3 regions of the Kluyvera intermedia genome follow, and region 3 is predicted to be linked to each of the others. Evidence: predicted binding sites of a transcription regulator. Region 3 holds the regulator's gene; each other region holds the start of a gene.
What was found. Region 3 encodes CRP, which controls carbon source genes, mostly activating them, when cyclic AMP is high. Its sites were predicted from a motif close to ATGTGANNNNNNTCACAT; they were not measured.
Positions count from the first base shown of each region.

Region 1: a site for CRP is predicted at 8,564-8,581, ahead of focA (formate transporter FocA). Genes of this name have one in related genera too.
Region 2: a site for CRP is predicted at 9,351-9,368, ahead of U0026_RS15385 (ABC-F family ATPase). Genes of this name have one in related genera too.

Region 1 covers NZ_CP139986.1:3,070,255-3,081,198, reverse strand. Annotated here, with positions in the region: gene U0026_RS14945 (DMSO/selenate family reductase complex B subunit) at 1-352, shown strand, start outside; gene U0026_RS14940 (dimethyl sulfoxide reductase anchor subunit family protein) at 354-1,217, shown strand; gene U0026_RS14935 (MFS transporter) at 1,479-2,630, shown strand; gene U0026_RS14930 (APC family permease) at 2,818-4,236, shown strand; gene pflA (pyruvate formate lyase 1-activating protein) at 4,363-5,103, opposite strand; gene pflB (formate C-acetyltransferase) at 5,308-7,590, opposite strand; gene focA (formate transporter FocA) at 7,646-8,503, opposite strand; gene ycaO (30S ribosomal protein S12 methylthiotransferase accessory factor YcaO) at 8,907-10,667, opposite strand; gene U0026_RS14905 (DUF421 domain-containing protein) at 10,795-10,944, shown strand, end outside.
Region 2 covers NZ_CP139986.1:3,175,528-3,186,471, forward strand. Annotated here, with positions in the region: gene moeA (molybdopterin molybdotransferase MoeA) at 1-86, shown strand, start outside; gene moeB (molybdopterin-synthase adenylyltransferase MoeB) at 86-859, shown strand; gene fsa (fructose-6-phosphate aldolase) at 962-1,624, opposite strand; gene U0026_RS15365 (glycyl-radical enzyme activating protein) at 1,758-2,657, shown strand; gene U0026_RS15370 (formate C-acetyltransferase/glycerol dehydratase family glycyl radical enzyme) at 2,663-5,095, shown strand; gene U0026_RS15375 (Cof-type HAD-IIB family hydrolase) at 5,306-6,115, shown strand; gene U0026_RS15380 (DUF1479 domain-containing protein) at 6,295-7,566, shown strand; gene U0026_RS15385 (ABC-F family ATPase) at 7,647-9,239, opposite strand; gene ldtB (L,D-transpeptidase) at 9,467-10,387, shown strand; gene U0026_RS15395 (GntR family transcriptional regulator) at 10,508-10,944, opposite strand, start outside.
Region 3 covers NZ_CP139986.1:469,054-479,997, forward strand. Annotated here, with positions in the region: gene argD (bifunctional acetylornithine/succinyldiaminopimelate transaminase) at 1-406, shown strand, start outside; gene U0026_RS02120 (YccS/YhfK family putative transporter) at 399-2,474, opposite strand; gene crp (cAMP-activated global transcriptional regulator CRP) at 2,527-3,159, opposite strand; gene U0026_RS02130 (OsmC family protein) at 3,464-3,868, shown strand; gene U0026_RS02135 (phosphoribulokinase) at 3,928-4,791, opposite strand; gene U0026_RS02140 (YheU family protein) at 4,849-5,067, opposite strand; gene U0026_RS02145 (hydrolase) at 5,064-6,086, opposite strand; gene mdcA (malonate decarboxylase subunit alpha) at 6,335-7,990, shown strand; gene U0026_RS02155 (triphosphoribosyl-dephospho-CoA synthase) at 7,990-8,847, shown strand; gene mdcC (malonate decarboxylase acyl carrier protein) at 8,857-9,156, shown strand; gene U0026_RS02165 (biotin-independent malonate decarboxylase subunit beta) at 9,149-9,982, shown strand; gene mdcE (biotin-independent malonate decarboxylase subunit gamma) at 9,982-10,782, shown strand; gene U0026_RS02175 (AEC family transporter) at 10,907-10,944, shown strand, end outside.

The sequences.
Region 1 (10,944 bases), 2.1 Mb from region 3:
CGGTTTCGTGGTGGTAAACGAAGACGTGTGTATCGGCTGCCGCTATTGCCATATGGCCTGCCCTTACGGCGCACCGCAGTACAACGAAGCGAAAGGTCATATGACCAAATGCGACGGCTGCCATGAACGTGTGGCGGACGGTAAAAAACAAATCTGCGTCGAATCCTGTCCGCTGCGTGCGCTGGACTTCGGCCCGATTGAAGAGCTGCGTAAAAAGCACGGTACGCTGGCGGCAGTGGCGCCGTTGCCGTCTGCGCATTTCACCAAACCGAGCATAGTGATTAAACCGAACGCCAATGCACGTCCGTGCGGCGATACAACTGGCTATCTGGCCAACCCGAAGGAGGTGTGAGATGGGAAGTGGATGGCATGAATGGCCGCTGATGATCTTCACGGTCTTAGGGCAGTGTGTGGCCGGTGGTTTTATCGTACTGGCGCTGGCACTGATGAAAGGGCAATTGTCGCGTGAGCAACAGCAGCGCGTGGTATTGAGCATGTTTGCGCTGTGGGTGCTGATGGGGATTGGTTTTATCGCCTCGATTCTGCACCTGGGCTCACCGATGCGCGCCTTTAATTCGCTTAACCGTATCGGAGCCTCGTCACTGAGTAACGAAATCGCCAGTGGCTCCATCTTCTTTGCTGTGGGCGGTATCGGCTGGCTGCTGGCCGTGACCAATAAGCTCTCCTGTGTGCTACGTAGCCTGTGGCTGGTGGTGACGGCGGTGCTGGGCGTGGTCTTTGTGTGGATGATGGTACGTGTGTATAACACTATCGATACCGTGCCCACCTGGTACAGCATCTGGACGCCGTTCTCCTTCTTCCTGACGCTGTTTATCGGCGGGCCGCTGTTAGGTTATCTGCTGCTGAGCTGGGCGCGAGTGGAAGGCTGGGCGCTGCGCCTGCTGCCGGTCGTGAGCCTGGCAGCGCTGGCAGTGAGCGTGGTGGTCTCCCTGATGCAGGGCGTCGAACTGGCCTCTATTCACAGTTCAATTCAGCAGGCGTCTGCGCTGGTGCCTGACTACGGTTCGCTGATGGCGTGGCGTATTGCTGCCATCGTACTGGCACTGGTGTGCTGGGTTGCTCCTCAGCTTAAGGGCTATCAACCGGCGCTGCCGCTGTTAAGCCTGGCATTTGTGCTGGTGCTGGTGGGGGAACTGATAGGTCGCGGCGTGTTCTACGGTCTGCATATGACTGTCGGCATGGCGGTGGCAAGTTAAGCTAAAAAGTGCCGGGGTAGTGATACCCTGGCACTTTTTGTCCATGAATTTTTTCAACTGAACCCCGCCTGCATATTTCTTCTATTTCTCAATAAAAACAATCAAATATATTTTAATGATGGTTTTAAAACGTCGTGCTGAATAAGAAACATCAATCGTTGGGCCATAAAGCGTCTTAGGGTGAAAATCCGGTGGATTGACAATGTTTTTTGCAGTGGCATGATGCGCTCGAAATCTGTCTATCCTCACGGTTTAAAGTCCATGTCCACCTATACTCGCCCGGTGCAGTTATTGCTCTGTGGCTTACTTTTATTGACGCTGGCGATCGCGGTATTAAACACGCTCGTCCCGCTCTGGCTCGCCCATGAAAATCTGCCAACCTGGCAGGTGGGAGTGGTCAGCTCGTCCTATTTCACCGGTAACCTGGTGGGTACTATGCTGACCGGACGCCTTATCAAGCGCCTGGGATTCAACAACAGCTATTACATTGCTTCGCTAATTTTTGCGGCGGGCTGCGTTGGGCTGGGACTGATGGTCGGTTTCTGGAGCTGGATGTTCTGGCGATTTGTTGCTGGTGTCGGCTGCGCGATGATTTGGGTGGTGGTGGAAAGTGCGCTGATGTGCAGCGGCACCACGCATAACCGTGGGCGCCTGCTGGCAGCCTATATGATGATGTATTACATCGGTACCGTGCTGGGGCAGCTTATCGTCAGCAAACTCCCAACCGATATGGCGACCATTCTGCCGCTGATGACCGGGGTTGTGCTGGCGGGTATCCTGCCGCTGCTCTTTACCCGCATTCTGAACCAACAGGGCGACGATGAGGGCGGCAGTACCCGCGTGTGGCCAATGTTTAAGTTGCGTCAGGCGCGACTGGGCGTTAACGGTTGCATTATCTCCGGTATTGTTCTCGGCTCGCTGTATGGCCTGATGCCGCTGTATCTGAACCACCGTGGCGTGAGTGACTCCGGTATCGGATTCTGGATGGCGGTAATGGTGAGTGCCGGTATTCTGGGACAATGGCCGATTGGACGTCTGGCGGACCGCTACGGACGTTTACTGGTGCTGCGCGTGCAGGTCTTTGTGGTGATCATCGGCTGTATGGGGATGCTGAACCCTGCCATGATGGCGCCCTCGCTGTTTATTCTTGGCGCTGCGGGCTTCACCTTATATCCGGTGGCGATGGCTTGGGCGTGCGAAAAAGTGGAACATCACCAGCTTGTTGCCATGAACCAGGCGCTGCTGCTCTCTTACACCATCGGCAGTCTGGTAGGGCCAACGCTTACCGCGATGCTGATGCAAAATTACTCTGACAATCTGCTATTTATCATGATTGCAGGAGTATCGTTCGTCTATCTCATGATGCTGCTGCGCAAAGCGGGTCATCATCCTACCCCCGTGGCTCATGCCTGATTCTACCGGCGCGTTATCTTCATGGTAACGCGCTGCGCGTTTTTCTCTCAAAACCATAAACCCGATTAAATGTGCGAGATGTTGGAGTTTTGCACTACCACATTACCTTTTTTTACGTAGTGCTCGCATAATCATCCGTCGAAAAAAATAACGCATTCGCGAAAATAACATTCAAGGAACGGAATTTATGGCAAGCGATCAAGAAAAGCAGCTGCGATGGTACAACATCGCGCTGATGTCGTTTATTACGGTTTGGGGTTTCGGTAACGTCGTCAATAACTACGCCAACCAGGGGTTGGTGGTGGTTTTCTCATGGCTTTTTATCTTTGCGCTCTACTTTACTCCGTATGCGCTGATTGTCGGTCAACTGGGCTCGACCTTCAAAGATGGCAAGGGTGGGGTAAGTACGTGGATTAAAAATACCATGGGGCCGGGGTTGGCGTATCTGGCAGCCTGGACCTATTGGGTGGTACATATTCCTTATCTGGCACAAAAGCCACAGGCAATCTTGATTGCATTAGGCTGGGCGCTGAAGGGGAATGGGTCGCTTATCACCGAATACGGCGTGGTCGCGCTACAGGGCTTCACGTTGGTGCTGTTTATCTTCTTTATGTGGGTAGCCTCCCGCGGTATGAAGTCGCTGAAGCTGGTGGGATCGATTGCCGGGATTGCGATGTTTGTGATGTCGCTGCTGTACGTTGTCATGGCAGTCACTGCGCCTGCGATTACGGAGGTGAAAATTGCGACAACCAATATCTCCTGGCGCACGTTTATCCCACATTTTGATTTCACCTACATCACCACGATCTCAATGCTGGTGTTTGCAGTCGGCGGTGCGGAAAAAATCTCACCGTACGTCAATAATACCCGTAACCCCGGCAAAGAGTTCCCGCGCGGGATGATATTCCTTGCTGTGATGGTAGCGGTATGCGCGATTCTGGGTTCATTGGCGATGGGGATGATGTTCGACTCCAACAATATTCCCGACGATTTGATGGCCAACGGTCAGTATTACGCGTTCCAGAAACTGGGCGAGTATTACGACATGGGTAATACCCTGATGGTAATTTATGCCATCGCCAATACATTGGGGCAGATTGCCGCGCTGGTATTCTCGATTGATGCGCCGCTGAAGGTACTGCTAAGCGATGCGGATAGCCGTTATATTCCTGAGAAACTGTGTCGCACTAACGCATCTGGTACGCCGGTAAACGGTTATTTGTTGACGCTGGTACTGGTGGCGCTGCTTATCATGCTGCCGACGCTGGGAATTGGTGATATGAACAACCTGTATAAGTGGCTGTTGAATCTGAACTCGGTAGTGATGCCGCTGCGCTATCTGTGGGTGTTTGTGGCGTTTATTGCCGTCCTTCGGTTAGGACAGAAATATCACTCGGAGTACGTCTTTATCCGTAACCGGAAGCTGGCGATGACCGTGGGAATATGGTGTTTCCTGTTTACCGCCTTTGCCTGCCTTACCGGGATCTTCCCAAAAATGGCGGCGTTCACACCGGAATGGATTTTCCAGTTGTCACTGAACGTGGCGATGCCGTTTGTGCTGATAGGGCTTGGGTTTATTTTCCCGCTGTTGGCACGTCGGCATTAAAAAAGAAGGGAGGCGGTGCTGGGATTGAGTGCCGTGTTCCCCGGCGTCGCATTCGCTCATCCGGGCTACAAATATGTACAAAAGTAGCCCGACCGAGCACAGCGACGCCGGGAAGCGCAGGCGAGTTTAGTACATCACCTTATGACCGTACTGCTCAAGAATGCCTTTCACGCGTTCCATGGTTTCTTTCTTCGGCGGCTTCACGCCGTCAAGTTTGTACTCTTCACCCATGGCGACCCACTTGTGTTTGCCCAGCTCGTGGTAAGGCAGCAGTTCGATTTTCTCGACGTTGCCCATATCGCGGGTAAATTCGCCCAGACGGTGCGCGGAATCATCATCATCTGACCAGCCTGGCACCACTACGTAGCGAATCCACACCTTCACGTCTTTCTTCGACAGATACTGTGCAAACTCCAGCGTACGGTGATTGGATACACCCACCAGGTTCTGGTGAATATCATCGTTCATCTGTTTAAGATCGAGCATGACCAGATCGGTCACTTCCAGCAGTTCATCAATCACCGGATCGTAGCGACGGACAAAACCGTTGGTATCCAGACAGGTGTGAATACCCTCTTTGTGACAAGCACGGAACCAGTCGCGCACGAACTCGGCCTGCAGGATAGCTTCACCGCCAGACGCAGTGACACCGCCGCCGGATGCGTTCATAAAGTGGCGATAGGTCACCACTTCTTTCATCAGTTCTTCAACGGTGATTTCTTTACCGCCATGGGTATCCCACGTATCGCGGTTATGGCAGTACAGGCAGCGCATCAGGCAGCCCTGGAAGAAGGTAATAAAGCGGATGCCTGGGCCATCGACGGTGCCACAGGACTCAAAGGAGTGAATACGACCAATTACAGACATTGCGGTGTTATCTCCAGTTCTTCCCGGCTTTTAAGCCAGGTTTGCGAGCACGGTTATAAAGCCGCGTCGAGTTTATTTTGCTTGTTAACCTGGTATAGAAGTCAGCAGGCAAAATCGACTCAGCGTAAGTTAATTATAAGAAAGGCCCCACCGAAGTGGAGCCTTTATATTACGCGTTTTTAATCGCGATTTCAGTCAAATCTATTAGATAGATTGAGTGAAGGTACGGGTGATAACGTCCTGCTGCTGTTCTTTAGTCAGGGAGTTAAAACGTACTGCGTAGCCAGATACACGGATGGTCAGCTGAGGATATTTCTCAGGGTTTTCCATCGCGTCGAGCAGCATTTCGCGGTTCATAACGTTAACGTTCAGGTGTTGACCACCTTCAACAGACGCTTCGTGGTGGAAGTAACCATCCATCAGGCCTGCCAGGTTAGTTTTACGAACATCGTCGTCTTTACCCAGAGCGTTAGGAACGATAGAGAAGGTATAAGAGATACCATCTTTAGCGTAAGCAAACGGCAGTTTAGCAACGGAGGTCAGAGAGGCAACAGCACCTTTCTGGTCACGACCGTGCATTGGGTTAGCTCCTGGGCCGAATGGCGCGCCAGCACGACGACCGTCTGGGGTGTTACCTGTTTTCTTACCATAAACCACGTTAGAGGTGATGGTCAGAACAGACTGAGTCGGGATAGCGTTACGGTACATGGTCAGTTTCTGAATTTTCTTCATGAAACGTTCAACCAGGTCAACCGCCATGTCATCAACGCGAGCGTCGTTGTTACCAAACTGCGGGTATTCGCCTTCGATTGCGAAGTCGATAGCCAGACCGTCTTCGTCACGAATTGGAGTGACTTTCGCATATTTGATTGCAGACAGGGAGTCAGCAGCAACGGACAGACCTGCGATACCACACGCCATGGTGCGGATAACGTCACGGTCGTGCAGCGCCATCAGAGAGGCTTCGTAGCTGTACTTGTCGTGCATGTAGTGGATAACGTTCAGCGCGGTGACGTACTGTTTAGCCAGCCAATCCATGAAGTGATCCATACGATCCATCACTTCGTCGAAGTTCAGAACGTCGCCTTTGATTGGTTCAGATTTAGGACCAACCTGCATTTTCAGTTTTTCATCAACGCCGCCGTTGATTGCATACAACATGGTTTTTGCCAGGTTAGCACGCGCACCGAAGAACTGCATTTGTTTACCAACGATCATTGGGCTTACGCAGCAAGCGATAGCGTAGTCATCGTTGTTAAAGTCAGGACGCATCAGATCATCGTTCTCGTATTGCAGAGAAGAGGTATCGATGGACACTTTAGCAGCATATTTTTTGAACGCCAGTGGCAGTTTTTCAGACCACAGAACGGTGATGTTCGGCTCTGGAGAAGGACCCATGGTGTACAGGGTGTTCAGGAAGCGGAAGCTGTTTTTGGTAACCAGAGTACGGCCATCAACGCCCATACCTGCGATAGATTCAGTCGCCCAGATTGGGTCACCGGAGAACAGTTCATCATACTCAGGGGTACGCAGGAAGCGAACCATACGCAGTTTCATGACCAGGTGGTCAATCATTTCCTGAGCTTCTTGCTCTGTGATTTTGCCTGCTTTCAGGTCGCGTTCGATGTAGATATCCAGGAAGCTGGAAGTACGACCGAAGGACATTGCAGCGCCGTTCTGAGATTTAACCGCAGCCAGGTAGCCGAAGTAAGTCCACTGAATAGCTTCCTGAGCATTGGTAGCAGGACCAGAGATATCGCAACCGTATTTCGCTGCCATTTCTTTGATCTGACCCAGCGCACGGTGCTGTTCAGAGATTTCTTCACGCAGACGGATAGTCGCTTCCAGATTTACGCCATTTTCCAGGTCAGACTGCAGAGACAGGAACTGAGCGTATTTGTCTTTCATCAGGTAGTCGATACCGTATACCGCGATGCGACGGTAGTCACCGATGATACGACCACGGCCGTAAGCATCTGGCAGACCAGTCAGAACGCCAGACTTACGGCAGTTCAGAATGTCTTTGGTATAAACATCGAATACACCCTGGTTGTGGGTTTTACGGTATTCGGTGAAGATTTTTTTGATGGTTGGGTCCAGTTCGCGATTATACGCTTTGCATGAACCCTCGATCATTTTGATGCCACCGAACGGGATAAGAGCACGTTTCAGTGGAGCTTCAGTTTGCAGACCAACGATTTTTTCCAACGCTTTGTTGATGTAGCCAGCGTCGTGGGAAGTGATGGTAGATGCAACGGCGGTGTCAAAGTCAACTGGCGCGTGAGTGCGGTTTTCCAGTTTAACGCCTTCCATAACGTTGTCCCACAGCTTGGTGGTCGCGTCAGTAGCGCCAGCCAGGAAGGACTCGTCACCCTCATACGGGGTGTAGTTTTTCTGGATGAAGTCACGTAAGTTTACTTCATTCTGCCAATCACCTTTGGTAAAACCTTCCCAGGCTGTGGCTAACTTTTCATTAAGTTCGGACATGTAACACCTACCTTCTTAAGTGGACTTTTATTTACTGCCTGGAGCAACCATCAAATTAATGACGGTCACCGCCACGCAGGTAAATGACCCAGTATGTCAACCCAACCAGCAAACCGCCGCCGATGATGTTCCCGATAGTGACGGGAATCAGGTTATCGGTGATGAAATGCATCACGGTCAGGTGTGAGAAATTCTCCGGAGAGGAACCGACAGCGGTCCAGAATTCCGGGCTAGCAAAATCGCGTATTACGATACCCATAGGGATCATGAACATGTTTGCGATACTGTGCTCAAAACCGCTGGCAACGAACATGGCAACCGGTAAAACCATAATCATGGCTTTATCCATCAGGCTGCGGCCAGAGTAGCTCATCCAGACTGCCAGGCAGACCATCAGGTTCGCCAGGATGCCGAGAGCGACGGCTTCGATAAATGTATGGTGCATTTTGTGGTCAGCGGTTTGCAGGACGTTAAGCCCCCATCCGCCGTTGGCCGTCATATATTCTCCGGACAACCACATAAGCAGTACGAAGAGCAGGCAGCCAATCAGGTTACCAACATAGACGTTGAGCCAGTTTTTCGCCAATTGACCCCAGGTGATACGACCGCTGGCTTTCGCAACAACGATAAGCACAGTTGAGGTAAAGAGGTCGGCGCCACAAATCACGCAAAGAATGAGGCCTAGTGAGAAGCAGACACCACCGATCAGTTTTGCGATGCCAAACGGCATGCCAGCTGTACCCGTGGTTGCTGTAATATAAAATACAAAAGCAATCGAGATGAAGACGCCCGCAGTAATCGCCAGATAAAAGGTTTTCAGCGGATGCTTGGTTGCTTTATAGACACCTGCTTCTTCGGCAACTTTGGCCATTGCAGCAGGGAGAAGTAGATCAAAAGGGTTGTCAGCTTTCACACTAACTCTCTCTTTTTATTTAATCGGCGACGAGATACTAACAAAGCATTATAGAAGAGAAATTGATATAGATCATATCTCGCCTGGCTTATAGGCCTGCAAGTTGGATGGTTTTTCAACTAATACAGGGTAAGTTATTGAATGTTATTATAAAAATAAATTTTAAGATTTGCAAATTGAGTTGAATATTTTCGTTACCCTTCATTTTACGGGTTAATTAAAATGGAGTAATGATCTGGTAAATTAACAATAAAAGTAAGCTACCAATAATCGCGTTTACTTATCTTTAACTTTATTTTCACACCAAGCGGAAGCGAAGCGTGGAAATAAAAAAGGGGCCAGCAATTGGCCCCGTAATATAGCGTAGAGTCTACGTTAAACCTACTTTTTCTAAGGCTTTAACTTATTTCGCCCAGAATGCTGCTTTTGCGCGCTGTAGTTTTTCGTATGCCTGTAACAGCGCCTGATGCGCAGGGAAGGCAGCCAACGTGCCATCAGCAGGTTGCAAGCCATAGAAGGCTTCTTCACCGCTCAGAGCTGCGCTGGCGGCTTCTACTGCATCAACCCCGTACATACGGACAAAAGCGTTCAGGTATTGCAGCGGTTCGCGATCTTCTTCCTGAGACAATAACAGCAGAGTCTGCAGACAGCGGTAATAGTTAGCACGTTCTGGGCTGAAGACCGAGGCGTTGAACTCCATCGTCCATTCAGTCCAGATAAGTGCCTGTTCCAGGTCGCCGCCAGCCAATGCCAGCATGGCCTTCAGTTCACCGACACGCAGAGTGTACCAACCGTTATCAGAGCCTGTTGCCAGTCCCAGCAGTTCACGGACACGGGTGAAATCGTCCAGACCTTCGTCGTCGATCTGCTCGATAAGATTCAGGTACTCTTCTTTTTCCCATTCGCTACCCGGCAGGGAGAGAATGGTGTTGCGCAGGTGGCTACCCATATTGTTGTTCGCCAGCCACAGATCTTCCGCCGGATAGATGTCGGACATACCTGGTACGATGATGCGGCAAGCGTAAACGCTCAGGTGCTCATAGTCGGCAATGTACACTTCTTTATCTTCTTCTTTGAAGATAGCCATCAGGGTTGCGAACTCTTCTTCGGTGGTGCCGGAGAAGCTCCAGTCTGCAAACGGATAGTCAGCATCCTGCTTGAACAGATCCCAGGAGATAGAACCACTTGAATCAATGAAGTGGGTTTCCAGATTTGTGTGTTCGGCCACTTCTTCGTCGTCGAAGGTCGGTGGGGTAAACACGTCGAGATCTTTCAGACCACGACCTTGCAGCAGTTCGGTAACCGTACGCTCCAGAGCAACACCAAAGTCTGGGTGTGCACCGAAAGAGGCGAAGCAGGTGCCGTTTTCTGGGTTGAACAGTACCACGCAGATAACCGGGTATTTACCGCCCAGAGAACCATCGTATGCGAAGATTGGGAAACCTTCGGCTTCCAGTTTAGCTATCGACTCAACAACGCCTGGGAAACGTGCCAGTACTTCGGATGGAATTTCCGGTAGGCTGATGCTTTCCGCAATGATGCGGTTTTTCACGTAACGCTCAAAGACTTCTGATAGACCCTGAACACGCGCTTCATTGCGGGTGTTACCGGCTGACATGCCGTTGGACACGTACAGGTTTGCCACGATGTTCATCGGAATATAGATGGTCTCGCCATCTGATTGACGAGTAAACGGCAGGCCGCACACGCCGCGATCGTCGTTACCGGACTGCAGATCGACCAACATGCTCGCGCCGAGCTGATCGTCTGGATCGTAAAATGCGCGCAGACGTGCATCGAGCAGACCTTCCGGCACCTCGTCGTCTTCGGTCAGCGGGAACCATTTTTCATTCGGATAGTGCACGAATGGGCCGTTGGCAATTTCATCACCCAGCCAGAAATCAGCAAAGAAATAGTTAGTGGAGAGACGTTCAAAGTACTCACCCAGCGCCGACGCCAGCGCCGCTTTTTTGGTAGCACCTTTACCGTTGGTAAAGCATAAAGAACAGGCTTTATCACGAATATGCACCGACCAGACGTTAGGAACAGGGTTCAACCAGGAGGCTTCTTCAATATCGAAACCCAGGTCGAGCAGCTTTTGCTGGAAGCGGGCGATGGAATCTTCCAGCGCGGCATCTTTGCCGGGAATATAGGTCTGCGTCATAGCAATCTCTTTTGTCGTACGGAAAGCGCGCAATGATACGGGTTTTGTGTGACGGGTGCTATCTCCGGCGAAAATAAAAGGTGAGGCTATGCTTATACAAAATAACCTTTTGTTAAGGCGTAGAAAAATGAAAGTGTTTGATCTCCAACGGATGGCATTTGATAAAGTTCCTCCCGAGTTTTTAGGCGAAGTGGCGCTCAGAAGTCTCTATACCTTTATATTGGTCTTTTTATTTCTCAAATTGACCGGACGGCGTGGCGTGCGGCAGATGTCGCTG
Region 2 (10,944 bases), 2.0 Mb from region 3:
TCGTGCTGGAGCGCGAGCGTGGTCGCGTGGAAGCCGGTGAATGGGTTGAGGTTGAGCCGTTTAACCATCTGCTGGGTGGCCTGTAATGACCCTGGAGCTAAGCGATGCCGAGATGCTGCGTTATAACCGGCAAATCATCCTGCGGGATTTTGATTTTGACGGTCAGGAGAAGCTGAAGGCATCGTGCGTATTGGTGGTGGGGCTTGGCGGTTTAGGCTGCGCAGCGGCGCAGTATCTGGCGGCGGCGGGTGCAGGGTTTATGACGCTGCTCGATTTTGACACCGTGTCACTCTCCAATCTGCAACGACAAACGCTGCACAGCGATGCCACTCTCGGCCAGCCAAAGGTTGACTCCGCGCGTGATGCGCTGGCGCGCATTAACCCGCACACTACGCTGGTTACCCTGAATGCGATGCTTGAAGAAGAAGCGCTGTGGGCGCTGATTGCCGAGCATGATGCCGTGCTCGACTGTACCGACAACGTCGCCATTCGTAACCAGCTTAACGCCGGTTGCTTCCAACATAAAATCCCACTGGTTTCCGGTGCAGCAATTCGCATGGAAGGCCAGATTTCGGTCTTTACATATCAGGACGGTGAGCCTTGTTATCGCTGCCTGAGCCGCCTGTTCGGTGAGAATGCGTTGACCTGCGTGGAAGCGGGTGTGATGGCACCGTTGGTAGGCGTGATTGGGTCGATGCAGGCGATGGAAGCGATTAAAGTGCTGGCCCATTACGGCACGCCAGCGGCGGGTAAAATCGTGATGTATGACGCGATGCGCTGTCAGTTTCGAGAGATGAAGCTGATGCGTAACCCGACGTGTGAAGTGTGTGGCCAGGCAGCAACAGATCACTCATTGTAGGCCGGATAAGGCGGCACGCCGCCATCCGGTAATCTGCTCAGTGCTGCCCGATGGCACTGCGCTTATCGGGCCTACGGCTCCACACAAGAAGCGGGTTCCGGTTTACAGCGACGTCCGTCCAAACGCCGTCTGCCAGTCCTGCTCAAACTTCGCCACCGCGGCATCTACTGCCGGATAGCTGATGAGCTGTTGCGCCACATCCAGCGGCAGGGTAATCGACTGACACCCTGCCAGCAGGCAATCCAGCGCCTGACGCGGGGTTTTAAAGCTCGCCGCCAGCACTTTTGACTGCGGCGCATGCAGCGTCAATAAATCCTGCAACTCAGCCACGGTCTGGATCCCGTTACCGCCCTGCGCATCCATACGGTTTACATACGGTGCTACGTATTCGGCGCCCGCTAATGCCGACAGCAGCCCCTGCGCAGCGCCATAGACCGCGGTGCCCAACGTAGGGATTTCTTCGGCTTTCAGCAATTTAATCGCTGCCAGTCCTTCCGCCGTTACCGGCACTTTCACTACCAGATCGGGGATAATTGCCCGCAGCTTATGCGCGTCAGCCACCATGCCGTCAGCGGTCGTCGCCATCACCTGCGCAAACAAGCGCCCTTTGCCGCCCATTGCTTCATACAATTCTGGCAACAGCACGTCCAGCGACTTTTTCCCGGCAGCCACAATACTCGGATTAGTGGTCACGCCCGCCAGTGGGAACACGCGCGCCAGTTTCTTCACAGCCACTACGTCGGAGGTGTCTAGATAGAGTTCCATGATGTTTCCTTAAACCGTGATATTCAGCATGGAATAACACTACCACAGCAAAACCTCATCCTAAGTTGACGCACATCAAGATAACTTTCATTCGAAAGTAATTTAATCTTTATACGAAAGATGAGGGCAGCATATGATTTTCAACATTCAGCGCTATTCCACCCACGATGGTCCAGGCATTCGCACCGTGGTCTTCCTGAAGGGATGTTCACTCGGCTGCCGCTGGTGCCAGAACCCTGAAAGCCGCGCCCGCGGGCAGGATCTCCTGTTCGACCCACGTTTGTGTCTGGACGGCTGCGACCTGTGCCAGAAAGCCGCGCCGACGGTGATTGAACGTGCGCTGAACGGGCTGGTCATTCATCGGGAAAAGCTGGATGACGCTCAGCTTGCCACGCTGACCGACTGCTGCCCAACCCAGGCATTAACCGTCTGCGGCGAAGAGAAAAACGCAGATGAGATTATGGCCACCGTCCTGCGCGACAAACCATTTTACGAACGCAGCGGCGGCGGCATGACGCTCTCCGGCGGCGAACCGTTTATGAATCCCGAACTGGCATTAACGCTGTTAAAAAGCGCGCACGAGCAGGGTATCCACACGGCGGTTGAAACCTGCTTGCACGTACCGTGGCGCTATCTGGAACCAGCACTGCCGTATACCGACCTGTTCCTGGCTGACCTAAAACATGTTGATGAAGCGCGTTTTAAACAGTGGACAGACGGCTCGGCTAAACGGGTACTCGATAACCTGAATCGTCTGGCCGCCGCCGGAAAAAACATCACGCTACGCGTACCACTGATTCAAGGCTTTAATGCTGATAAAGAGTCCATCAAAGCCATTACTGATTTTGCCGCCGACATGAACGTGGTGCGCGATATCCATTTTCTGCCTTACCACACGTTGGGTATCAATAAATATGCCCTGCTCGACCTTCCCTACTTCGCACCCGATAAGCCGCTAAACGACCCGGCACTGTTGGATTTTGCCCAACAGTATGCTCATGAAAAAGGGTTAACGGCGACACTACGAGGATAAAACTGATGACGATGCTAAAACTCGACAAATTAACCAGCCGTATTCAGGCCCATAAAAACGCGCTGGTGCATATCGTGAAGCCACCGGTATGTACGGAACGTGCGCGCCACTATACCGAAGCGTATCAGCAGCATCTGGATAAGCCGATTCCGGTACGCCGCGCGCTGGCGCTGGCGCATCACCTGGCGGAGCGTACCATCTGGATCAAACATGACGAGCTGATTATTGGTAATCAGGCGAGCGTTGTACGTGCGGCGCCGATCTTCCCGGAATACACCGTTAGCTGGATTGAAAAAGAGATTGATGACCTGGCGGATCGCCCAGGTGCCGGTTTTGCAGTCAGCGAAGAGGACAAACGCGTACTGCATGAAGTGTGTCCGTGGTGGCGTGGGCAAACCGTGCAGGATCGCTGCTATGGCATGTTCACCGACGAGCAAAAAGCACTGCTGGCAACCGGCATCATCAAAGCCGAAGGCAACATGACCTCCGGCGACGCCCACCTGGCGGTGAACTTCCCGCTGCTGCTGGAAAAAGGCCTTGACGGTATGCGCGCCAAAGTGGCCGAGCGCCGTTCGCGCATCAACCTGACGGTGCTGGAAGATCTGCACGGTGAGCAGTTCCTGAAAGGGATCGATATTGTGTTGGACGCGGTCAGTCTGCACATTACGCGCTTCGCCGAGCTGGCACGCAAGATGGCCGCTGAAGAGATCCGTGAAAGCCGCCGCGACGAGTTGCTGGCAATGGCAGCCAACTGCGATGTGATTGCTCACGAGCAACCGAAAACTTTCTGGCAGGCATTGCAGCTGTGCTATTTCATCCAGCTGATTCTGCAAATTGAGTCCAACGGTCACTCGGTGTCGTTTGCCCGTATGGACCAGTATTTGTACCCGTACTACCGCCGCGATGTTGAGCTAGAGCAGTCGCTGGAACGCGAGCAGGCCATTGAGCTGCTGCACAGCTGCTGGCTGAAACTGCTGGAAGTGAACAAAATCCGCTCCGGCTCGCACTCCAAAGCCTCCGCCGGTAGCCCGCTGTATCAGAACGTCACTATCGGCGGTCAGAAATTGGTGAATGGTGAAGCGCAGGATGCGGTTAACCCACTCTCCTACGCCATTCTTGAATCCTGCGGTCGCCTGCGTTCAACGCAGCCAAACCTGAGCGTGCGCTATCACGCGGGAATGAGTAACGATTTCCTCGACGCCTGCGTACAGGTGATTCGCTGCGGCTTCGGCATGCCGGCCTTCAACAATGATGAAATCGTGATCCCGGAATTTATCAAACTGGGTATCGAGCCAGAGGACGCTTACGATTACGCGGCCATCGGCTGTATCGAAACCGCCGTCGGCGGCAAGTGGGGCTACCGCTGCACCGGCATGAGCTTCATCAACTTCGCCCGCGTGATGCTGGCAGCGATGGAAGGCGGGCGCGATGCCACCAGCGGACAGGTGTTTCTACCGCAGGAGCACGCGCTGTCGAAAGGCAACTTCAGCAACTTCGATCAAATGCTGGGCGACTGGGATACGCAAATCCGCTACTACACCCGCAAATCCATTGAGATTGAGTACGTGGTCGACACCATGTTAGAAGAAAACGTGCACGATATTCTGTGCTCGGCGCTGGTTGACGACTGTATTGAACGCGCAAAAAGCATCAAGTCCGGTGGCGCGAAGTACGATTGGGTTTCTGGCCTCCAGGTGGGTATCGCCAACCTCGGCAACAGCCTGGCGGCGGTGAAAAAACTGGTCTTCGATCAGGGCATGATTGGCCAGCAGGAATTAGCAAGAGCGCTGGCGGAAGATTACGACGGCTTGACCCACGAGCAGTTGCGTCAGCGTCTGATTAACGGCGCGCCAAAATATGGCAACGATGATGACAGCGTGGATACCCTGCTGGCTCGCGCGTATCAGACTTATATCGACGAGTTGAAGCAGTACCACAACCCGCGCTACGGTCGCGGCCCGATTGGCGGTAACTACTACGCGGGCACGTCATCCATTTCGGCCAACGTGCCATTTGGTGCGCAGACGATGGCAACCCCGGATGGGCGCAAGGCCAAAACACCGCTTGCCGAAGGGGCTAGCCCGGCGTCGGGTACTGACCATCTCGGCCCAACGGCGGTGATAAGTTCGGTTGGGAAACTGCCAACGTCGGCGATTCTTGGCGGCGTGCTGTTAAACCAGAAGCTAAATCCGGCAACGCTTGAAAACGAGAGCGATAAACAGAAACTGATGGCGCTACTGCGCACCTTCTTTGAGGTGCATAAAGGCTGGCATATTCAGTACAACATCGTGTCGCGCGAAACGCTGCTGGAGGCGAAGAAGCATCCGGATCAGTATCGTGATTTAGTGGTGCGCGTGGCGGGGTATTCGGCGTTCTTCACCGCGCTGTCGCCGGATGCGCAGGACGATATTATCGCGCGTACTGAGCATACGCTGTAATTCACGGCCTCCCGGCGGCGCTGCGCTTGGCCGGGCTACTTTGTGCAAGTTTGTCTCCCGGCCAGCGTAGCGCCACCGGGGAAATTTTGTGTAAGTTTGTAGCCCGGCCAAGCGCAGCGCCGCCGGGTCTTTCGAATGAAATAAATTTGTGCTTTAGCTCACATTGTAATTAAATTGCTGCTGGCCGGAGTTACCCCAGGAGCATCCCGTATGACCGTTAAAGTTATCGTCACAGACATGGACGGAACTTTTCTTAATGACGCCAAAACCTACGACCGTTCACGGTTTCTGGCGCAGTTTGAACAGCTTCAACAGCGTGGCATTGAATTCGTCGTCGCCAGCGGCAACCAGTATTATCAGCTCATCACCTTCTTCCCGGAAATCCGAGACCGCATCTCCTATGTCGCCGAAAACGGTGCGTTGGTGTACGAACACGGACATGAGCTTTTCCACGGGGAACTGACTCGCCATGAATATCAAACGGTGATTGGTGAACTGGAAAAAGATCCGCAGCTCCATTTTGTCGCCTGCGGACTGGAAAGCGCCTATATCAGCGAAAATGCACCAGAAGAACTGGTGGCGCTGATGTCCAAACACTATTACCGTTTAAAGCGCGTGGCGAACTATCACGACATCGACGACAAGATGTTTAAATTCTCGCTAAACCTGCCAGACAGCCTTATTCCGGCGTTAGTCGATAAACTCCATATCTCCCTTGATGGCATTATGAAGCCCGTCACCAGCGGCTTCGGCTTTGTTGATCTCATCATTCCCGGTTTGCACAAAGCCAACGGTATCAGCCGCTTGCTAAAACGCTGGCAGATCTCACCGCAAGAGTGCGTGGCGATTGGCGACAGCGGCAACGATGCAGAAATGCTGAAACTGGTGAAGTACGCCTTCGCCATGGACAACGCCGCCGACAGCATTAAAGCCATCGCCGACTATCAGACCGACGATAACAACCACGACGGCGCGCTGAACGTGATTCAAGCTGTGCTGGACGGTACCACCCCGTTCTAATCTTAGCCCGGGCGAGGCGTCTACGCCGACCCCGGGGCGGCTCGGAGCCAAATCCCGGCATCGCTTCGCTCGAACGGGCTATTCCCACCTCAAAACATTAATCTTGCATTAACTTTATTTTAACCTAAAGTATCGCTTGTAATAAAAATAACTTTCGAATGAAAGATTGCGAGGTTGATATGACGGTTATCTTTACCCACGAAACGCTGCCTGCCGATCCTAAAGCGGCCATTCGTCAAATGAAACAAGCGCTGCGTGCGCAGATTGGCGACGTCCAGGCGGTGTTCGACCGCCTGAGCGCCACCATCAGAGCGCGGGTGGCGGAAATTAACGCGCTAAAGGCACAGAATCTGCCGGTATGGCCGGTGATCCCCTTTGCTGATATTGCCGCTGGAAATATCAGCGATGCCTCCCGCGCCGAAGTGAAACGCCGCGGCTGTGCAGTGATTAAAGGCCACTTCCCACGTGAACAGGCGCTGGCCTGGGATCGTTCGATGCTCGACTACCTCGACCTCAACCATTTCGACGATGTCTACAAAGGGCCGGGCGACAGCTTCTTCGGATCGCTGGACGCTTCACGTCCTGAGATCTACCCGATCTACTGGTCACAAGCGCAGATGCAGGCGCGCCAAAGCCCGGAAATGGCGCAGACACAATCATTTTTAAACCGTCTGTGGCAGGTAGAAAGCGACGGTAAGCAGTGGTTTAACCCGGATATTAGCGTGATTTATCCCGATCGCATTCGTCGCCGTCCGCCGGGCACCACCTCGAAAGGGCTCGGCGCACATACCGATTCCGGTGCGCTGGAGCGCTGGCTGCTTCCGGCCTATCAGCAGGTATTCGCCAGTGTCTTTAACGGCAATGTGGATCGCTACGATCCGTGGAATGCAGCACACCGCACCGAGGTTGAAGAGTACACCGTCGATAACACCACCAAATGCTCCGTGTTCCGCACCTTCCAGGGTTGGACGGCGCTGTCGGATATGCTCCCGGATCAGGGGTTACTGCACGTGGTGCCGATTCCCGAAGCGATGGCTTATGTGCTGCTGCGCCCGCTGCTTGACGATGTACCAGACGATGAACTGTGCGGCGTGGCGCCGGGCAGAGTCCTGCCGATCTCTGAGAAGTGGCATCCACTGTTGATGAGCGCCCTCACCTCCATTCCAGCGCTCGAAGCCGGTGATTCCGTGTGGTGGCATTGCGATGTCATCCACTCGGTCGCAGCGGTGGAAAACCAGCAGGGTTGGGGCAACGTCATGTATATTCCCGCCGCACCGATGTGCGCCAAAAACCTCGCCTATGCGCATAAGGTCAAAGCTGCGTTGGAACGTGGTGCATCACCGGGCGATTTCCCGCGTGAAGATTATGAGGCTGCTTGGCAAGGACGGTTTACGCTGGAAGATTTGAACGTCCACGGCAGGCGTGCGCTGGGGATCGAAAGTGCAGATTGAATAGCTGAGGAAAAGAACCCGGCGGCGCTGCGCTTAGCCGGGCTACGCAAATCGGGTTCCCAAGGGAACCCGAAGACATATTACTCGACGCCTTTGGTGCGCAGGTAATCTTCGTAGTTACCGGTGAAGTCCACCACGCGCTCAGGCGTAATTTCAATCACACGGGTCGCCAGTGAGCTGACGAATTCACGGTCGTGAGAAACGAAGATCAGGGTGCCCTGATACATTTCCAGCGCCATGTTCAGTGATTCAATGGATTCCATGTCCAGGTGGTTGGTTGGTTCATCCATCACCAGAATGTTCGGTTTTTGCATCATCAGCTTACCGAACAGCATGCGACCCTTTTCACCACCGGAGAGTACTTTCGCCGGCTTTTTGATATCGTCCTGGCTGAACAGCAGACGACCCAGGAAGCCACGAACGACCTGCTCGTCATCGCCTTCCTGTTTCCACTGACTCATCCAGTCGAACACGGTCAGATCGTTATCGAAATCTTCCGCATGATCCTGCGCGTAATAACCAATTTGCGCATTCTCAGACCATTTCACGGTACCGTGATCCGCAGTCAGTTCACCGACCAGCGTCTTCAGCATGGTGGTTTTACCCACGCCGTTGGCACCCAGAATGGCAAGCTTCTCGCCCACTTCCAGCAGCAGATTGATGTCTTTAAACAGCGGGCCGTTATCGAAGCCTTTCGCAAGTTCTTCAACTGCCAGCGCGTTACGGAACAGTTTCTTATCCTGTTCGAAACGAATGAACGGGTTCTGACGGCTGGAGGCCTTCACTTCGTCAAGTTTGATTTTATCAATCTGACGAGCGCGAGACGTTGCCTGACGAGATTTGGAGGCGTTGGCGCTAAAGCGGCTAACGAAGGATTGCAGGTCGGCAATCTGCGCTTTTTTCTTAGCGTTATCGGACAGCAGACGTTCACGCGCCTGGGTCGCAGCGGTCATGTACTCATCGTAGTTACCCGCGTATACGCGCAACTCGCCGTAGTCGAGATCGGCCATGTGGGTACAGACCATGTTCAGGAAGTGACGGTCGTGCGAAATGATGATCATGGTGCTGTCGCGATCGTTAAGCGTCTGCTCCAGCCAGCGGATGGTATCGATGTCCAGGTTGTTCGTTGGTTCGTCGAGCAGCAGGATGTCAGGGTTTGAGAACAGCGCCTGTGCTAACAGAACACGCAGTTTCCAGCCTGGCGCAACTTCGCTCATCAGGCCCCAATGCTGTTCAACCGGAATACCGACGCCCAGCAGCAGTTCGCCCGCGCGGGATTCCGCAGAGTAACCGTCCATCTCGCCGTAAAGCACTTCAAGATCGGCCACTTTATAGCCATCTTCTTCGCTCATTTCAGCCAGACCATAGATACGGTCGCGCTCTTGTTTCACTTCCCACAGTTCAGCATGCCCCATGATCACCGTGTCCAGCACCGTGAACTCTTCAAAAGCAAACTGATCCTGGCGCAGCTTACCGATGCGCTCGTTCGGATCGAGGGAAACGTTACCCAGCGACGGTTCTAAATCGTTGCCGAGAATTTTCATAAAGGTGGATTTGCCGCTCCCGTTTGCGCCAATCAGGCCGTAACGGTTGCCGCCGCCAAATTTGACGGAGATGTTTTCGAACAGCGGCTTACTGCCAAACTGCATGGTGACGTTGCTGGTAACTAACACGGGAGTATCCTGAAGAATGTGAAGAATGTGACAAACCGCCTATTGTGCCACAATCGGGAATAAAAAGCGCCCGCCTTCGCCAGAGACTAAAATGTAACCCAAGTGAAAAAAATGTGATTTCGTACACATCCGAATTCCCTGCGACAAGGAATGCACATATAATGCGCTCCTACCAACAGTCTGAATTCCCAAACAACGGCCGTAAGGGCACTGATACCTCGCACAACATGAACATTAAATTAACAACGCTTTTCGCTGCGGCGCTTGCTGTCGTAGGCTTCTGTAATTCGGCATCTGCGGTCACGTACCCGCTGCCGACCAACGGCAGCCGCATTGTCGGTCAGAACCAGGTTATCACCATTCCGGATGACAATAAGCAACCGCTGGAATACTTCGCTGCCCAGTATCAAATGGGCTTGTCCAACATGCTGGAAGCTAACCCCGGCGTGGATACTTTCTTGCCAAAAGGCGGCACCGTGCTGAACATTCCTCAGCAAGTGATTCTGCCTGATACCGTGCACGAAGGTATTGTGATTAACAGCGCAGAAATGCGTCTGTACTACTATCCGAAAGGCACTAACACCGTTATCGTGCTGCCAATCGGTATTGGCCAGTTGGGCAAAGATACACCTATCAACTGGACAACCAAGGTAGAACGTAAGAAAGCGGGTCCAACCTGGACACCAACGGCGAAAATGCACGCAGAATATAAAGCCGCAGGCGAGCCGCTGCCAGCCGTCGTTCCAGCAGGTCCAGACAACCCTATGGGCCTTTACGCGCTGTATATTGGTCGCCTGTACGCTATCCACGGGACTAACGCCAACTTTGGTGTTGGCCTGCGCGTCAGCCATGGCTGTGTACGTCTGCGTAACGAAGACATCAAATTCCTGTTCCAGAACGTGCCGGTTGGTACGCGTGTACAGTTTATTGATGAGCCTGTGAAGGCAACGACTGAGCCAGATGGTAGCCGCTTCATTGAAGTTCACAACCCGCTGTCTACTACTGAAGCACAGTTTGAAGAAGGTGAAGTCGTTCCGATTTCTCTGACTAAAGCGGTGCAGGCTGTCACCAGCCAGTCTGACGTTGATCAGAGCATTGTTGAACAGGCGGTGAAAAACCGTTCTGGGATGCCGGTTCGTCTGAACTGATAGGGCATCCGATGTGGATTGCCGGATGGCGGCTAAAGCCTTATCCGGCCTACATTCTGTAGCCGGGAACACACCAGAAATGGTGACAAAAAAATGGCGGGTTAATCACCCGCCATTTTTCTATCCATTATTGACGATAACAATCCCGCCGTGATCGTAACGATAGTGACAGTGCGCATACTCAAGCGGCGTGCCATCATCCAGATAGATAACCTGCTCCACTTCCAGAATCGGGTCGCCCGCTTCGCAGTTAAGATGCTCTTTATCTAGCTCCGTCGGCTTTAATGCCCGTACGACACGGTACGACCCCATCATTTTCAACCCCAGATTTTCCTGCAGGTACTGAAAAACTGAATTTTCCAGATGCTCTTTATTTAGCCCCGGCACCAGCGAGACGGGCATAACGGTAATATCCAATGAGAGTGGCTCACCGTTCAGCAGTCGTAAACGCACAAAATCGTAGATGGGCGCATCGGCATCAATCAGCAGAGAGCTCTGCTCCTTCTGTGTTGGGAAGCGCAGCTCGAAGCGAATCACCTGACTTTCCACTTTGCCCA
Region 3 (10,944 bases):
TATTGCCAATGCGTTCCACGTCGGTTCACACGGCTCAACCTATGGCGGTAACCCGCTGGCCTGCGCCGTCGCCGGTGCGGCATTCGATATTATCAACACGCCAGAAGTGCTGAACGGCGTCAATGCGAAACGTGAACGGTTTGTGCAGCATTTGCAGCAGATTAATTCGAAGTACGATCTGTTCAGCGATGTACGCGGGATGGGCCTGTTGATTGGTGCTGAGTTGAACGCGAAGTACAAAGGGCGCGCGCGTGATTTCCTCTACGCGGCGGCAGACGTCGGTGTAATGGTACTGAATGCCGGCCCGGACGTGATGCGCTTTGCGCCATCGCTGGTGGTGGAAGAAGTGGATATTGACGAAGGGATGCAGCGCTTCTCGCAGGCCGTGGCGAAAATCGTTAGCTAGCTCGTCGCTTTAACCAGCCGCCATGACGTGGGCGCTGACGCCAGGCCACCGATGAGATGGTGTGCATGGTGTTCAGATGCCCCAGAATACGCTGGAGATGCTGTTCCATGGTGCTTAACGCCCCATGGGACAGCGCGTCCGGCGACTCCATAATGTTCACCTCGCCGCCACTGCCCGCCTCATCATACTCCAGACGCTGCTGACAGCGTTGTAGGGCAATTTCGCACGACTCCAGATACTGTTGCGCCAGATTCGGCGTCAGCATGGTGTGCTCGCGCGCAAGCGTCGTCATCGCGTTGATATGCTCGACGATAAACTGACTGTGGGTGACCCACAGTTTCATGTCTTCCAGATAACGCGGGTTAAAGCCCGGCTCCTGCATGGCCTGATTAAGGGTGTTGAACAGCGTATTGTGGGCCTGGTTTACGCGCATGCGCTGATACGCAAGCTTAGGGGCCTGTGGGTCTGGGCTTAGGATCAGACGAATGGCTTCCTGATCGGCCTCCAGCGCTGCCTGGGCACTTTGTCGCAGTTGACCGCTTTGCCATTGTGGCCACAGCCAGAGCATACCGCCGAAGGCAATCAGGCAGCCGATGATGGTGTCGATAAAGCGGGCAACGATAAACTGTTCACCATTTAACGTGAGAATTTGTAGGGTATATACCGCCGTGACGGTAAAACCAACGGTGGCCCAACCATAGCTGCGGCGAATAATCAGGTAGCTGCTGAGTGTGATAACCAGCATCCCGGCAAGCGCTAGCCCTTGTGGTGCGTGGAAGTGCAGGGCGATGGCTGCAATCACCAGACCAGCAAGCGTACCTGCTGCCCGATGGAAAATTCGTACGCGGGTTGCGCCATAGCCGTTTTGCGTTACCAGCAGTACCGTCATCAGGATCCAATACGGTTTTGGCAGATGCAGCGCTGTGCCCATCAGGCTAGCGATACTCAGCATGACGCTTAGCCTGCCCGCGTTGCGCAGGGCGGGGGATTTTAGCGACAGGTAGCTCTTGATTGCCGGGAACAACGGCAGGCGACGTTCTTTATCCGCCATCAGGTCTCGCGGATACAGTGGGCGCTGGGCTCGTAACACTCTGGCGATTCGGCTGAAGTGCCAGGCGCAGAACTGGCCGACCGGATTATCAGGATGTTGGTCAGCGATTTTTTCCAGCGCGCCAATCTGCTTGTCCATGGTGAAACGGCTAGGGTAGCGGTGGTAGAGAATATCATCCGCCAGCACGCGCAAACGTGCGGCGACGGTCTGAGCGTTCCAGCGGATCACTGCTTCCGCGTGGCTACGCTCAACGAGCTTTTGCACCTCTTCCGGCTGGTGCAGGCTAACGGAGATATGCTCCTGTAAATCCAGCCCTACCTGAAAAGCGCGCAGCAGGCGTTTGTAATCGTTGTGCTGGTTCGCCGCCAGCATGTGCAGCTGCTGGTAGCATTGGGAGATTAAATCCACCACCTTTTGCTGACGGTTTAACAGCGGTGGCAGCGCAGTGCTGGGGTCAGTATGCTGAGTCAGCAGGCTGTACTTGGCTTCACAGTAGTCGGCGAGCTGGCGATAGAGCAGGCTCAGCGATTCGCGCAGCGGCTGTTCGCGCCACATCCAGAACCACCACCAGTTAAATAATCCGTACCACAGTGTGCCGAGCGCATAGAGCAGTAGCGGCTGCCAGATAGGCATATTGCCCGCAAGACTGAGGGTGAAAATAGCGGCAATCAGCGAGGCGGGTAGCAGTCGTCCATGTAACGCGCTGATTTCAGCTGTCACCCCAAGTAAAAGGGCGAGCACGGTCAGGATGAGCGGTAGCGGGACCTCTTTTGCCAGTAATAGCTGTACCGCCAGACTGCATCCGGCAAACAGGCAGCCGCCGATAGTCAGACGTTTGAAAAAACGTTTATGCGGGGTATCAAGACCGGCGATATTGCAGCAAGCGGGAACTAACGAGAACAGCAGGCCTTGTTGAAGATGGCCGAAGAGCAGGCCAATGGCGACCGGCAAACATAACACCAGCGTTTGCCGCAGTGCATAGTTGACTTCCGGGTGGTAAATCAGCCTGCGCCACATGAGGGGAAACAAAAACGGCATACTGCGTTAGCACTATGCCGTTTTGGCTGGATCAGCGGGTGCCGTAGACGACAATCGTTTTGCCGTGTGCGGAGATCAGATTTTGATCTTCCAGCATTTTCAGAATACGGCCCACGGTTTCGCGGGAACAACCAACGATCTGACCGATTTCCTGACGGGTGATTTTAATCTGCATACCGTCTGGGTGGGTCATTGCGTCCGGCTGTTTGGCCAGATTCAGCAGGGTCTGGGCGATACGTCCGGTCACGTCCAGGAATGCCAGGTTGCCGACTTTTTCAGAGGTAATCTGCAGACGACGTGCCATTTGCGAAGACAAACGCATCAGGATGTCTGGGTTTACCTGAATCAGCTGACGGAATTTTTTATAAGAGATTTCAGCAACTTCACAAGCGGTTTTTGCCCGTACCCATGCGCTGCGTTCCTGGCCTTCTTCGAACAGGCCTAACTCGCCGATAAAGTCACCCTGGTTGAGGTAAGAGAGGATCATCTCTTTGCCTTCTTCATCCTTGATGAGTACAGCCACTGAGCCTTTGACGATGTAATACAGCGTTTCAGCTTTTTCACCCTGGTGAATCAGCGTGCTCTTCGATGGGTACTTATGAATATGGCAATGAGACAAGAACCATTCGAGAGTCGGGTCTGTTTGCGGTTTGCCAAGCACCATGCGCGGTTATCCTCTGTTATAAGCTCTTCCCAGCGGCAAAAACATTGCAGCCACTGGTTGCAATAGTATCCTTCCCGTTACCTGGGAAGTCGGCTGTCGAATCGTGCCGCAGCCTGTAATGTGATGTCCTCTGCATACATGCAGTACGTTTATGTATTACCGTAGCATCCCGACTGTTTTAGCATAGCTTTCGGCGCGTGTCTCCTGGTGTCTCGCTTCAGCATGACGGCGATCGCCTTCCATTGCGAGAATTGTTATGTACGCGTAATCTGAGAAGAAAATTGCAACCTGGGAGTTAAATAATATGCAAGCGCGTGTGAAATGGATTGAAGGCTTAACCTTCCTCGGTGAGTCCGCTTCAGGCCACCAGATTTTGATGGACGGCAACTCGGGTGATAAAGCCCCAAGCCCGATGGAAGTGGTCCTGATGGCAGCCGGTGGCTGTAGTGCAATTGATGTGGTTTCCATTTTGCAAAAGGGTCGCAATGACGTCACTGATTGCGAAGTGAAACTGACTTCCGAACGTCGTGAAGAGGCGCCGCGCCTGTTCACACATATCAACCTGCACTTCATCGTGACGGGTAAGGATCTTAAAGATGCCGCGGTTGCTCGTGCGGTGTCCCTGTCTGCTGAGAAATACTGCTCGGTTGCGCTGATGCTCGAAAAAGCGGTGAATATCACCCACTCTTATGAAGTGATTGAAGGCTAATTGCATATGACACGTAGCCCGGCCAAGCGCAGCGCCGCCGGGAACGCTGTTAACGCCGTTTAGCTTCTTCCTTCCATCAAACGCTGCACCAGCGGCATCATGATGAGCTCCATCGCCAGCCCGAGCTTGCCGCCGGGAACCACCAGCGTATTCATGTGCGAAATAAACGATCCTTGCAGCATCGCCAGCAGCCACGGGTAATCGATGTTATCAAGATTACGGAAGTGAATGACCACAAAGCTCTCATCGAGCGATGGAATGCTTTTGGCGGCGAAAGGGTTTGAAGTATCGACCGTCGGGACGCGCTGGAAGTTGATATGTGTGCGGGAAAATTGCGGCGTAATGTAGTTGATGTAGTCCTCCATCGAACGCACCACCGAATCCATCACCGCTTCACGCGAGTGCCCGCGCTCGCTGGTGTCGCGGATCATTTTCTGGATCCACTCAAGGTTAACGATAGGCACCACGCCCACCAACAAATCCACATGGCGCGCGACATCATTTTGTGGCGTCACTACGCCGCCGTGTAGCCCTTCATAGAACAAGACATCGGTTGGCTCCTGCAAGGGTTGCCAGGGGGTGAACGTTCCCGGCACCTGATTCCACGGCACGGCTTCATCGTAAGTGTGTAAATACTTGCGCGACTGGCCGCTACCGTTAACACCATAGTCGCGGAAAGTTTGTTCCAGCAGGCCAAAGTCGTTGGCGTCTGGGCCGAAATAGCTGATATGCCGACCGGCATCGCGTGCCTTACGGATTGCCATGTCCATTTCCGGACGGGTATAACGGTGGAAGCTGTCACCTTCAACTTCTGCGGCACGCAGGTTAAGTTGACCAAAAATTTTTCGGAATGCCAGGCTGGTGGTGGTGGTTCCTGCACCGCTGGAGCCGGTCACGGCAATAACTGGGTGTTTGGCAGACATGCGAATAACTCCTGAACAGACTACAGGAAGCCAATTAGCCTCCTGCAATAAGTATAGTTAACCGCGAAATTGGTTACGGGGCATGATGTTGACGGTCTCGTGAAGTTCAGACCAGACCAGCACCGCTTCGCCTGTTTGTAACTGGTGTTTGACGTCGGCGACCTTTTGCGCAAGTGAACGTTCATATTCACCATAATCAGTGCCTTCGCGCAAGACAAAGCTTTCAATCAATCTATCCAGCGTGTCCGGGTCGAGGTCCTGCCAGGGGATCATCATGCCTTCACTCCTAACCAGGTCATCAGCCAGGCGGGGATGCGTTTTTCCAGCCACATTTCCGGGTGGCGGAGGGTGCCACCGATAAATCCGACGTGGCCGCCGTGTTCGGTTAGCTGATACTCAACGTTATCCGGCAGTTCTTCCTGTGCGGGAATAGAGTGATGATCCATAAAGGGATCGTCTTTTGAATGGATAATCAGCGTTGGCTTGGTGATTTTGCTTAACGTCGGCATCGCGCTGCACTGACGATAGTAGTCGATAGCATCGGCAAAACCGTGGATCTTCGAGGTGATCGAATCATCGAACTCACGGATCCGGCGCATGCTTTTTAGCTGGCGCAGATCCACCGGCAGCGAGCCGGGATAAGCCTTGAGCTTGCGCGCCGCGTTGCCTTTTAACAGGTTCAGCAGATAGCGTTGATAAACGCGTGAGAAGCCTTTATCCATATGATAGCTACAAGCTTCGAGCATAAACGGTGCCGAGACAATCACCGCCGCGTCTATTGGCACATCATCGCCTTCTTTTGCCAGCAGACAGGCCAGCATGTTACCGCCCAGCGAATAGCCAACCGCCGCGGTTGGTGCTTCACCAAACTCGCGCTTAAGCCACTGCAAGAACCAGGTGCCATCTTCCGTTTCACCGGAGTGATAAATACGGTTCAGGCGGTTGGGTTCACCGCTACAGCCGCGAAAATGCATCACCACACCCAGCCAGCCCTGTTGTCTTGCGGCATTAATCAGACCGTGAGCATAGGGGCTGTGCAGGCTACCTTCCAGACCATGAAACACCACCAGACGCGGTTTATGGCGTGCTGCTTGCGGATCTTCGCTCCAGGCGAGATCGACAAAATCACCGTCCGGCAGTTCCAGGCGCTGCCAGCAGGGCGTGAATTGCAGCTTACGACGGATAAGGCGCGGCAGCATCGTCTGTAAATGACGATTGCTCACGCCGCGCATCGGCACGAAATCCGCGCTGCTTGTAATGTCGATACTGAGATCGTGATGGGTTGTTTCAGTCATAACTCGGCGATGTTCACAAAAATCTGGCGCCTACTATACCGCCACTTTGCCATCGTGTTTATGAAAATGAGGGGTGGGTAGCCCTTTTTATCCCTTTCGGATCTGATCCTCATCACAAATTGTTACTTCAATTATTACTCTCAAGCTAATGATTCACGCCTACGCTTAATTGATGACTTTCTCACCAGAGCGCACACTCTTTCCAGTGTTAAGCAATCAAAATGATTCGCTGAATCAGGAGGTTAATAATGTTATCTGGGCAAACACCAGCACGAGTCTGGAACACCCGCCGCACAGAAAAACAGCGGCGTCTGGCTTCCGTTCCGGTGCAGGGCAAGGTTCTGCCGACCGCAGACCTGACCGCGATGCTGGAATTACTTATCGCGCCGGGTGACCGCGTGGTATTAGAAGGGAATAACCAAAAGCAGGCAGATTTCTTATCTCGCATGCTGGCTGAAGTTAACCCGCAAAAAGTGCACGACCTGCACATGATTATGCCAAGCGTCGGACGCAGCGAGCATCTGGATATCTTCGAAAAAGGTATCGCTCGCAAGCTGGACTTCTCTTTCTCCGGTACCCAAAGCCTGCGTATTTCGCAGCTACTGGAAGATGGTCAGCTGGAAATTGGCGCCATCCACACCTACATCGAACTTTACTCCCGTCTGTATGTTGACCTGTCGCCGAACGTGGCGCTGATTGCCGGTTTCAAAGCCGACCGCAAAGGTAACCTCTACACCGGGGCGAGTACCGAAGATACCCCGGCGCTGGTAGAAGCCGCCGCGTTCCATGACGGTATCGTCATCGCGCAGGTTAACGAACTTGTCGACGATGAATGCGACCTGCCGCGCGTTGATATTCCGGGCTCATGGATTGATTACGTGGTTGTCGCCGATAAGCCGTTCTTCATTGAACCGCTGTTCACCCGTGACCCACGCCTGATCAAACAAGAACATATCCTGATGGCGATGATGGCCATTAAAGGTATCTACGCAGAACACCAGGTCCAGTCGCTCAACCACGGTATCGGCTTTAACACTGCGGCAATCGAGCTGCTGTTGCCGACCTACGGCGAACAGCTGGGTCTGAAAGGCAAAATCTGTAAACACTGGACGCTGAACCCGCATCCAACGCTGATTCCTGCTATCGAAAGCGGCTGGGTTGAAAGCGTGCACTGCTTCGGCGGTGAATTAGGGATGGAAGAGTACATCCGTGCCCGCCCAGACGTGTTCTTCACCGGTGCCGATGGTTCAATGCGTTCTAACCGTGCTTTCTGTCAGCTGGCGGGTCAGTACGCGGTCGATATGTTTATCGGTTCCACTTTGCAGGTTGATGGCTATGCCAACTCCTCAACGGTCACCCGTGGACGCCTGTCCGGTTTCGGCGGCGCACCAAACATGGGCCATGACCCGCACGGCCGTCGTCATGCAACACCCGCATGGCTGAACATGATTACCGAACCTGACCCAATGCAGCGCGGTAAAAAACTGGTTGTTCAGATGGTCGAAACCTTCCAGGCCGGCGTTAAACCGACCTTCGTCGAGAAACTTGATGCGGTTGAAGTCGCCAAAACCTCCGGGATGCCGCTGGCACCGGTGATGATTTATGGCGATGACGTTACCCACGTCCTGACCGAAGAAGGGATCGCTTACCTCTACCGTGCAAAAGATCTTGAAGAGCGCCGGGCGATGGTGGCTGCGGTTGCCGGGATCACCGATATCGGTCTGGGCGTTGATGCGAAACGCGTCGCTGAGCTGCGTCAGAGTGGCAAGGTGGTGTATCCAGAAGATATGGGCATTCGTCGTACCGACGCAACCCGTTCTCTGCTGGCCGCCGGTAGCGTGTCCGATCTCGTTGAATGGTCTGGCGGTCTTTACAACCCACCTGCGAAATTCCGGAGCTGGTAATGAAACTTCTGTCCCCGATTCAGGTTGAAGGCGGTGCCGAATGGCTGGCGCGAACCGCCACGCAGTGTCTGATTGACGAAGCGCGACTAAGCCCGAAACCCGGTCTGGTGGACAGTCGGGGGAATGGCGCGCATCACGACTTGTCGCTTGCGTTAATGGAGCGCTCTGCGCACAGCCTGACCTCTACATTTCAGTCGTTGGCGCAACAAAGCTGGCAGCGTCCAGCGGATATTGCGCTCAGACAAACCATAGGGCGACTCGGTCGCGAAGGCGAGCAACAGATGATGGCGGCCACGGACGGTGTGAACACCCACCGTGGCGCGATTTGGGCACTGGGATTGTTGGTGAGCGCGGTGGCAATGCACGGTGGCACTGTTCATGCGCAGCAGGTCGCGGCGACTGCCGCCGAGCTGGCCAAACTACCGGATGCCGCCGCACCCAAAGTGTTCAGCAAAGGGCTGCGTGCGACGCACCGTTATCAGGTGCCGGGTGCACGTGAAGAGGCACAGCAGGCTTTTCCGCATGTGATGCAACGTGCGCTGCCGCAACTGCGTTTAAGCCGGTTTAACGGCAGCAGTGAAACGCACGCCAGACTCGACGCGCTGATGGCGATCATGACCTCGCTGACCGATACCTGTGTGCTGTCTCGCGCAGGTATGGAAGGGCTGGATGCCATGCAGGACGGTGCCCGTGCGGTGCTGAATGCTGGCGGCAGCGCTCATCCAGCAGGTCAGGCGGCATTGGCGGCACTCGATAGCCATATGCTGGCGCTGAACGCCTCGCCGGGCGGTGCGGCAGATTTACTCGCCGCCACCCTGTTTGTTGACCGCATCGATTCGCCGTATTTAAAGCATTAAGAGGATGTTATGGAACACATTACGTTAACCGTACCGGCCAGCCGCACCTTAAGCGGTAAAGCGCTGGCAGGCGTTGTGGGCTCCGGGGATATGGAGGTGTTATTCACCGCCGACCAGAGCCAGACGTTAACCATTGATATCACCACTTCTGTCGATAACAGCCGTAGTCGCTGGGAAGCGTTGTTGAACCGTCTGCAAACGGTCAGCAGCCTGCCTGCGGGAAAACTGACGATCCACGACTTTGGCGCAACCCCAGGTGTTGCACGTATTCGTATCGAACAGGTATTTGAAGAGGTGAGCCATGCGTGATGACAGCAGTTTTATCGAATTAAAAGCACGCCAGCGTGCCCACGCGCTGCTTGATGAAGGCAGCTACCGCGAACTGCTCGACCCGTTTGACGGCGTGATGTCGCCTTGGCTTGGCGCGCAGGGCATCGTTCCGCAGTCTGATGACGGCATGGTCGTTGCTAAAGGCACCATCAACGGCAAACCGGCCGTGGTGGTGGCGATTGAAGGTGCATTCCAGGGTGGCAGCATGGGCGAAGTGTCCGGTGCCAAAATGGCAGCGGCGCTGGAGTTGGCGGCGGAAGATAACCGCAACGGCATCCCAACTCAGGCTGTCCTGAGCCTGGAAACCGGCGGCGTGCGTTTGCAGGAGGCCAACCTTGGCCTGGCGGCGATTGCCGATATTCATGCGGCTATTGTTGACCTGCGTCGTTACACCCCGGTAGTCGGCATTGTCGCCGGTACCGTGGGCTGCTTTGGCGGGATGTCTATCGCTGCGGCACTGTGTAGCTACCTGATTGTGACCCGTGAAGCGCGTCTGGGGCTAAATGGCCCGCAGGTTATCGAACAGGAAGCGGGGATTGAAGAGTATGACTCCCGTGACCGTCCGTTTATCTGGAGCATGACCGGTGGTGAAATTCGCTACCAAAGCGGGCTGGTGGAAGCGCTGGTCGGCGATGGCGTGAACGCCGTGAAAGCGGCAATGAACGACGCGCTGGCAAAAGGCGTACCGGCAAAACACCGCACCGATAACTATGACTGGTATCTCGACCGTTTAACGAATTTCGACACCCGTAAACAGGCCGATACCGAACAGATTCATACGCTTTTCGCCCGGGAGGTGAAATGATGAGTAACTCAATAAGCCGTGGCGAATTATGGCTGGAAAACCTCGTACCGAACGCTAAACGTATTGCCGGGCTGTGCCCGTCCGTACAGGCCGCTGATGGTGAACTGAACGGTGAAACGGTGCGCTTTATTGCCGTTGTCCCGGATGCCAATAACCATTACCCACGCGCCGCTGGCGGTGAAGTCGGTCTGCTGGAAGGCTGGACACTGGCGAAAGTGGTGAGCGAAACCATCGCAGCCGACGCCAATAACGCGGTGAAACGTCCGATTGTGGCGGTGATTGATGTGCCAAGCCAGGCATACGGTCGTCGTGAAGAAGGCTTCGGTATTCACCAGGCGCTGGCCGGTGCTGCGGCGGCGTATGCCAATGCACGTCTGGCGGGCCACCCGGTCATTGGACTGATTGTCGGTAAAGCCATGTCCGGTGCCTTCCTGGCACACGGTTACCAGGCAAACCGTCTGATTGCGTTCAACGACAAAGGTGTGCTGATTCATGCGATGGGTAAAGAATCCGCCGCGCGTATCACGCTGCGTACCGTTGAAGCACTGGAAAAACTGGCGGCAACCATTCCGCCAATGGCGTACGACATCAGCAACTACGCCACGCTGGGGCTACTGGAAAATCTGCTGGATATCAGCAACCCAGATGCGCCATCTGCAAACGATCTGACGCAGGTTAAAAACACCCTGCAACAGGCCATCAATGACGCTCGTCAGGATCCAACGCTGAAAAGTCGTCTGGGCGCTGACAATCGCCGCAGCTCTGCCCTCGTACGCGAACGTATGCGAGCAAGCTGGTAAGTAAAAAGAGACCTGCCAGATGTAAGACTCCGCGGGCGCAGACGTTGCGCCCGCGTGGGTCACTGCATCTGAAAAATAATAATCATCGCGTCAGTGCTACTTTTTTTTATATTACAGGTGAATTATGACTTACGTAATTGTTCATGCTCTTGCTCCGATTTT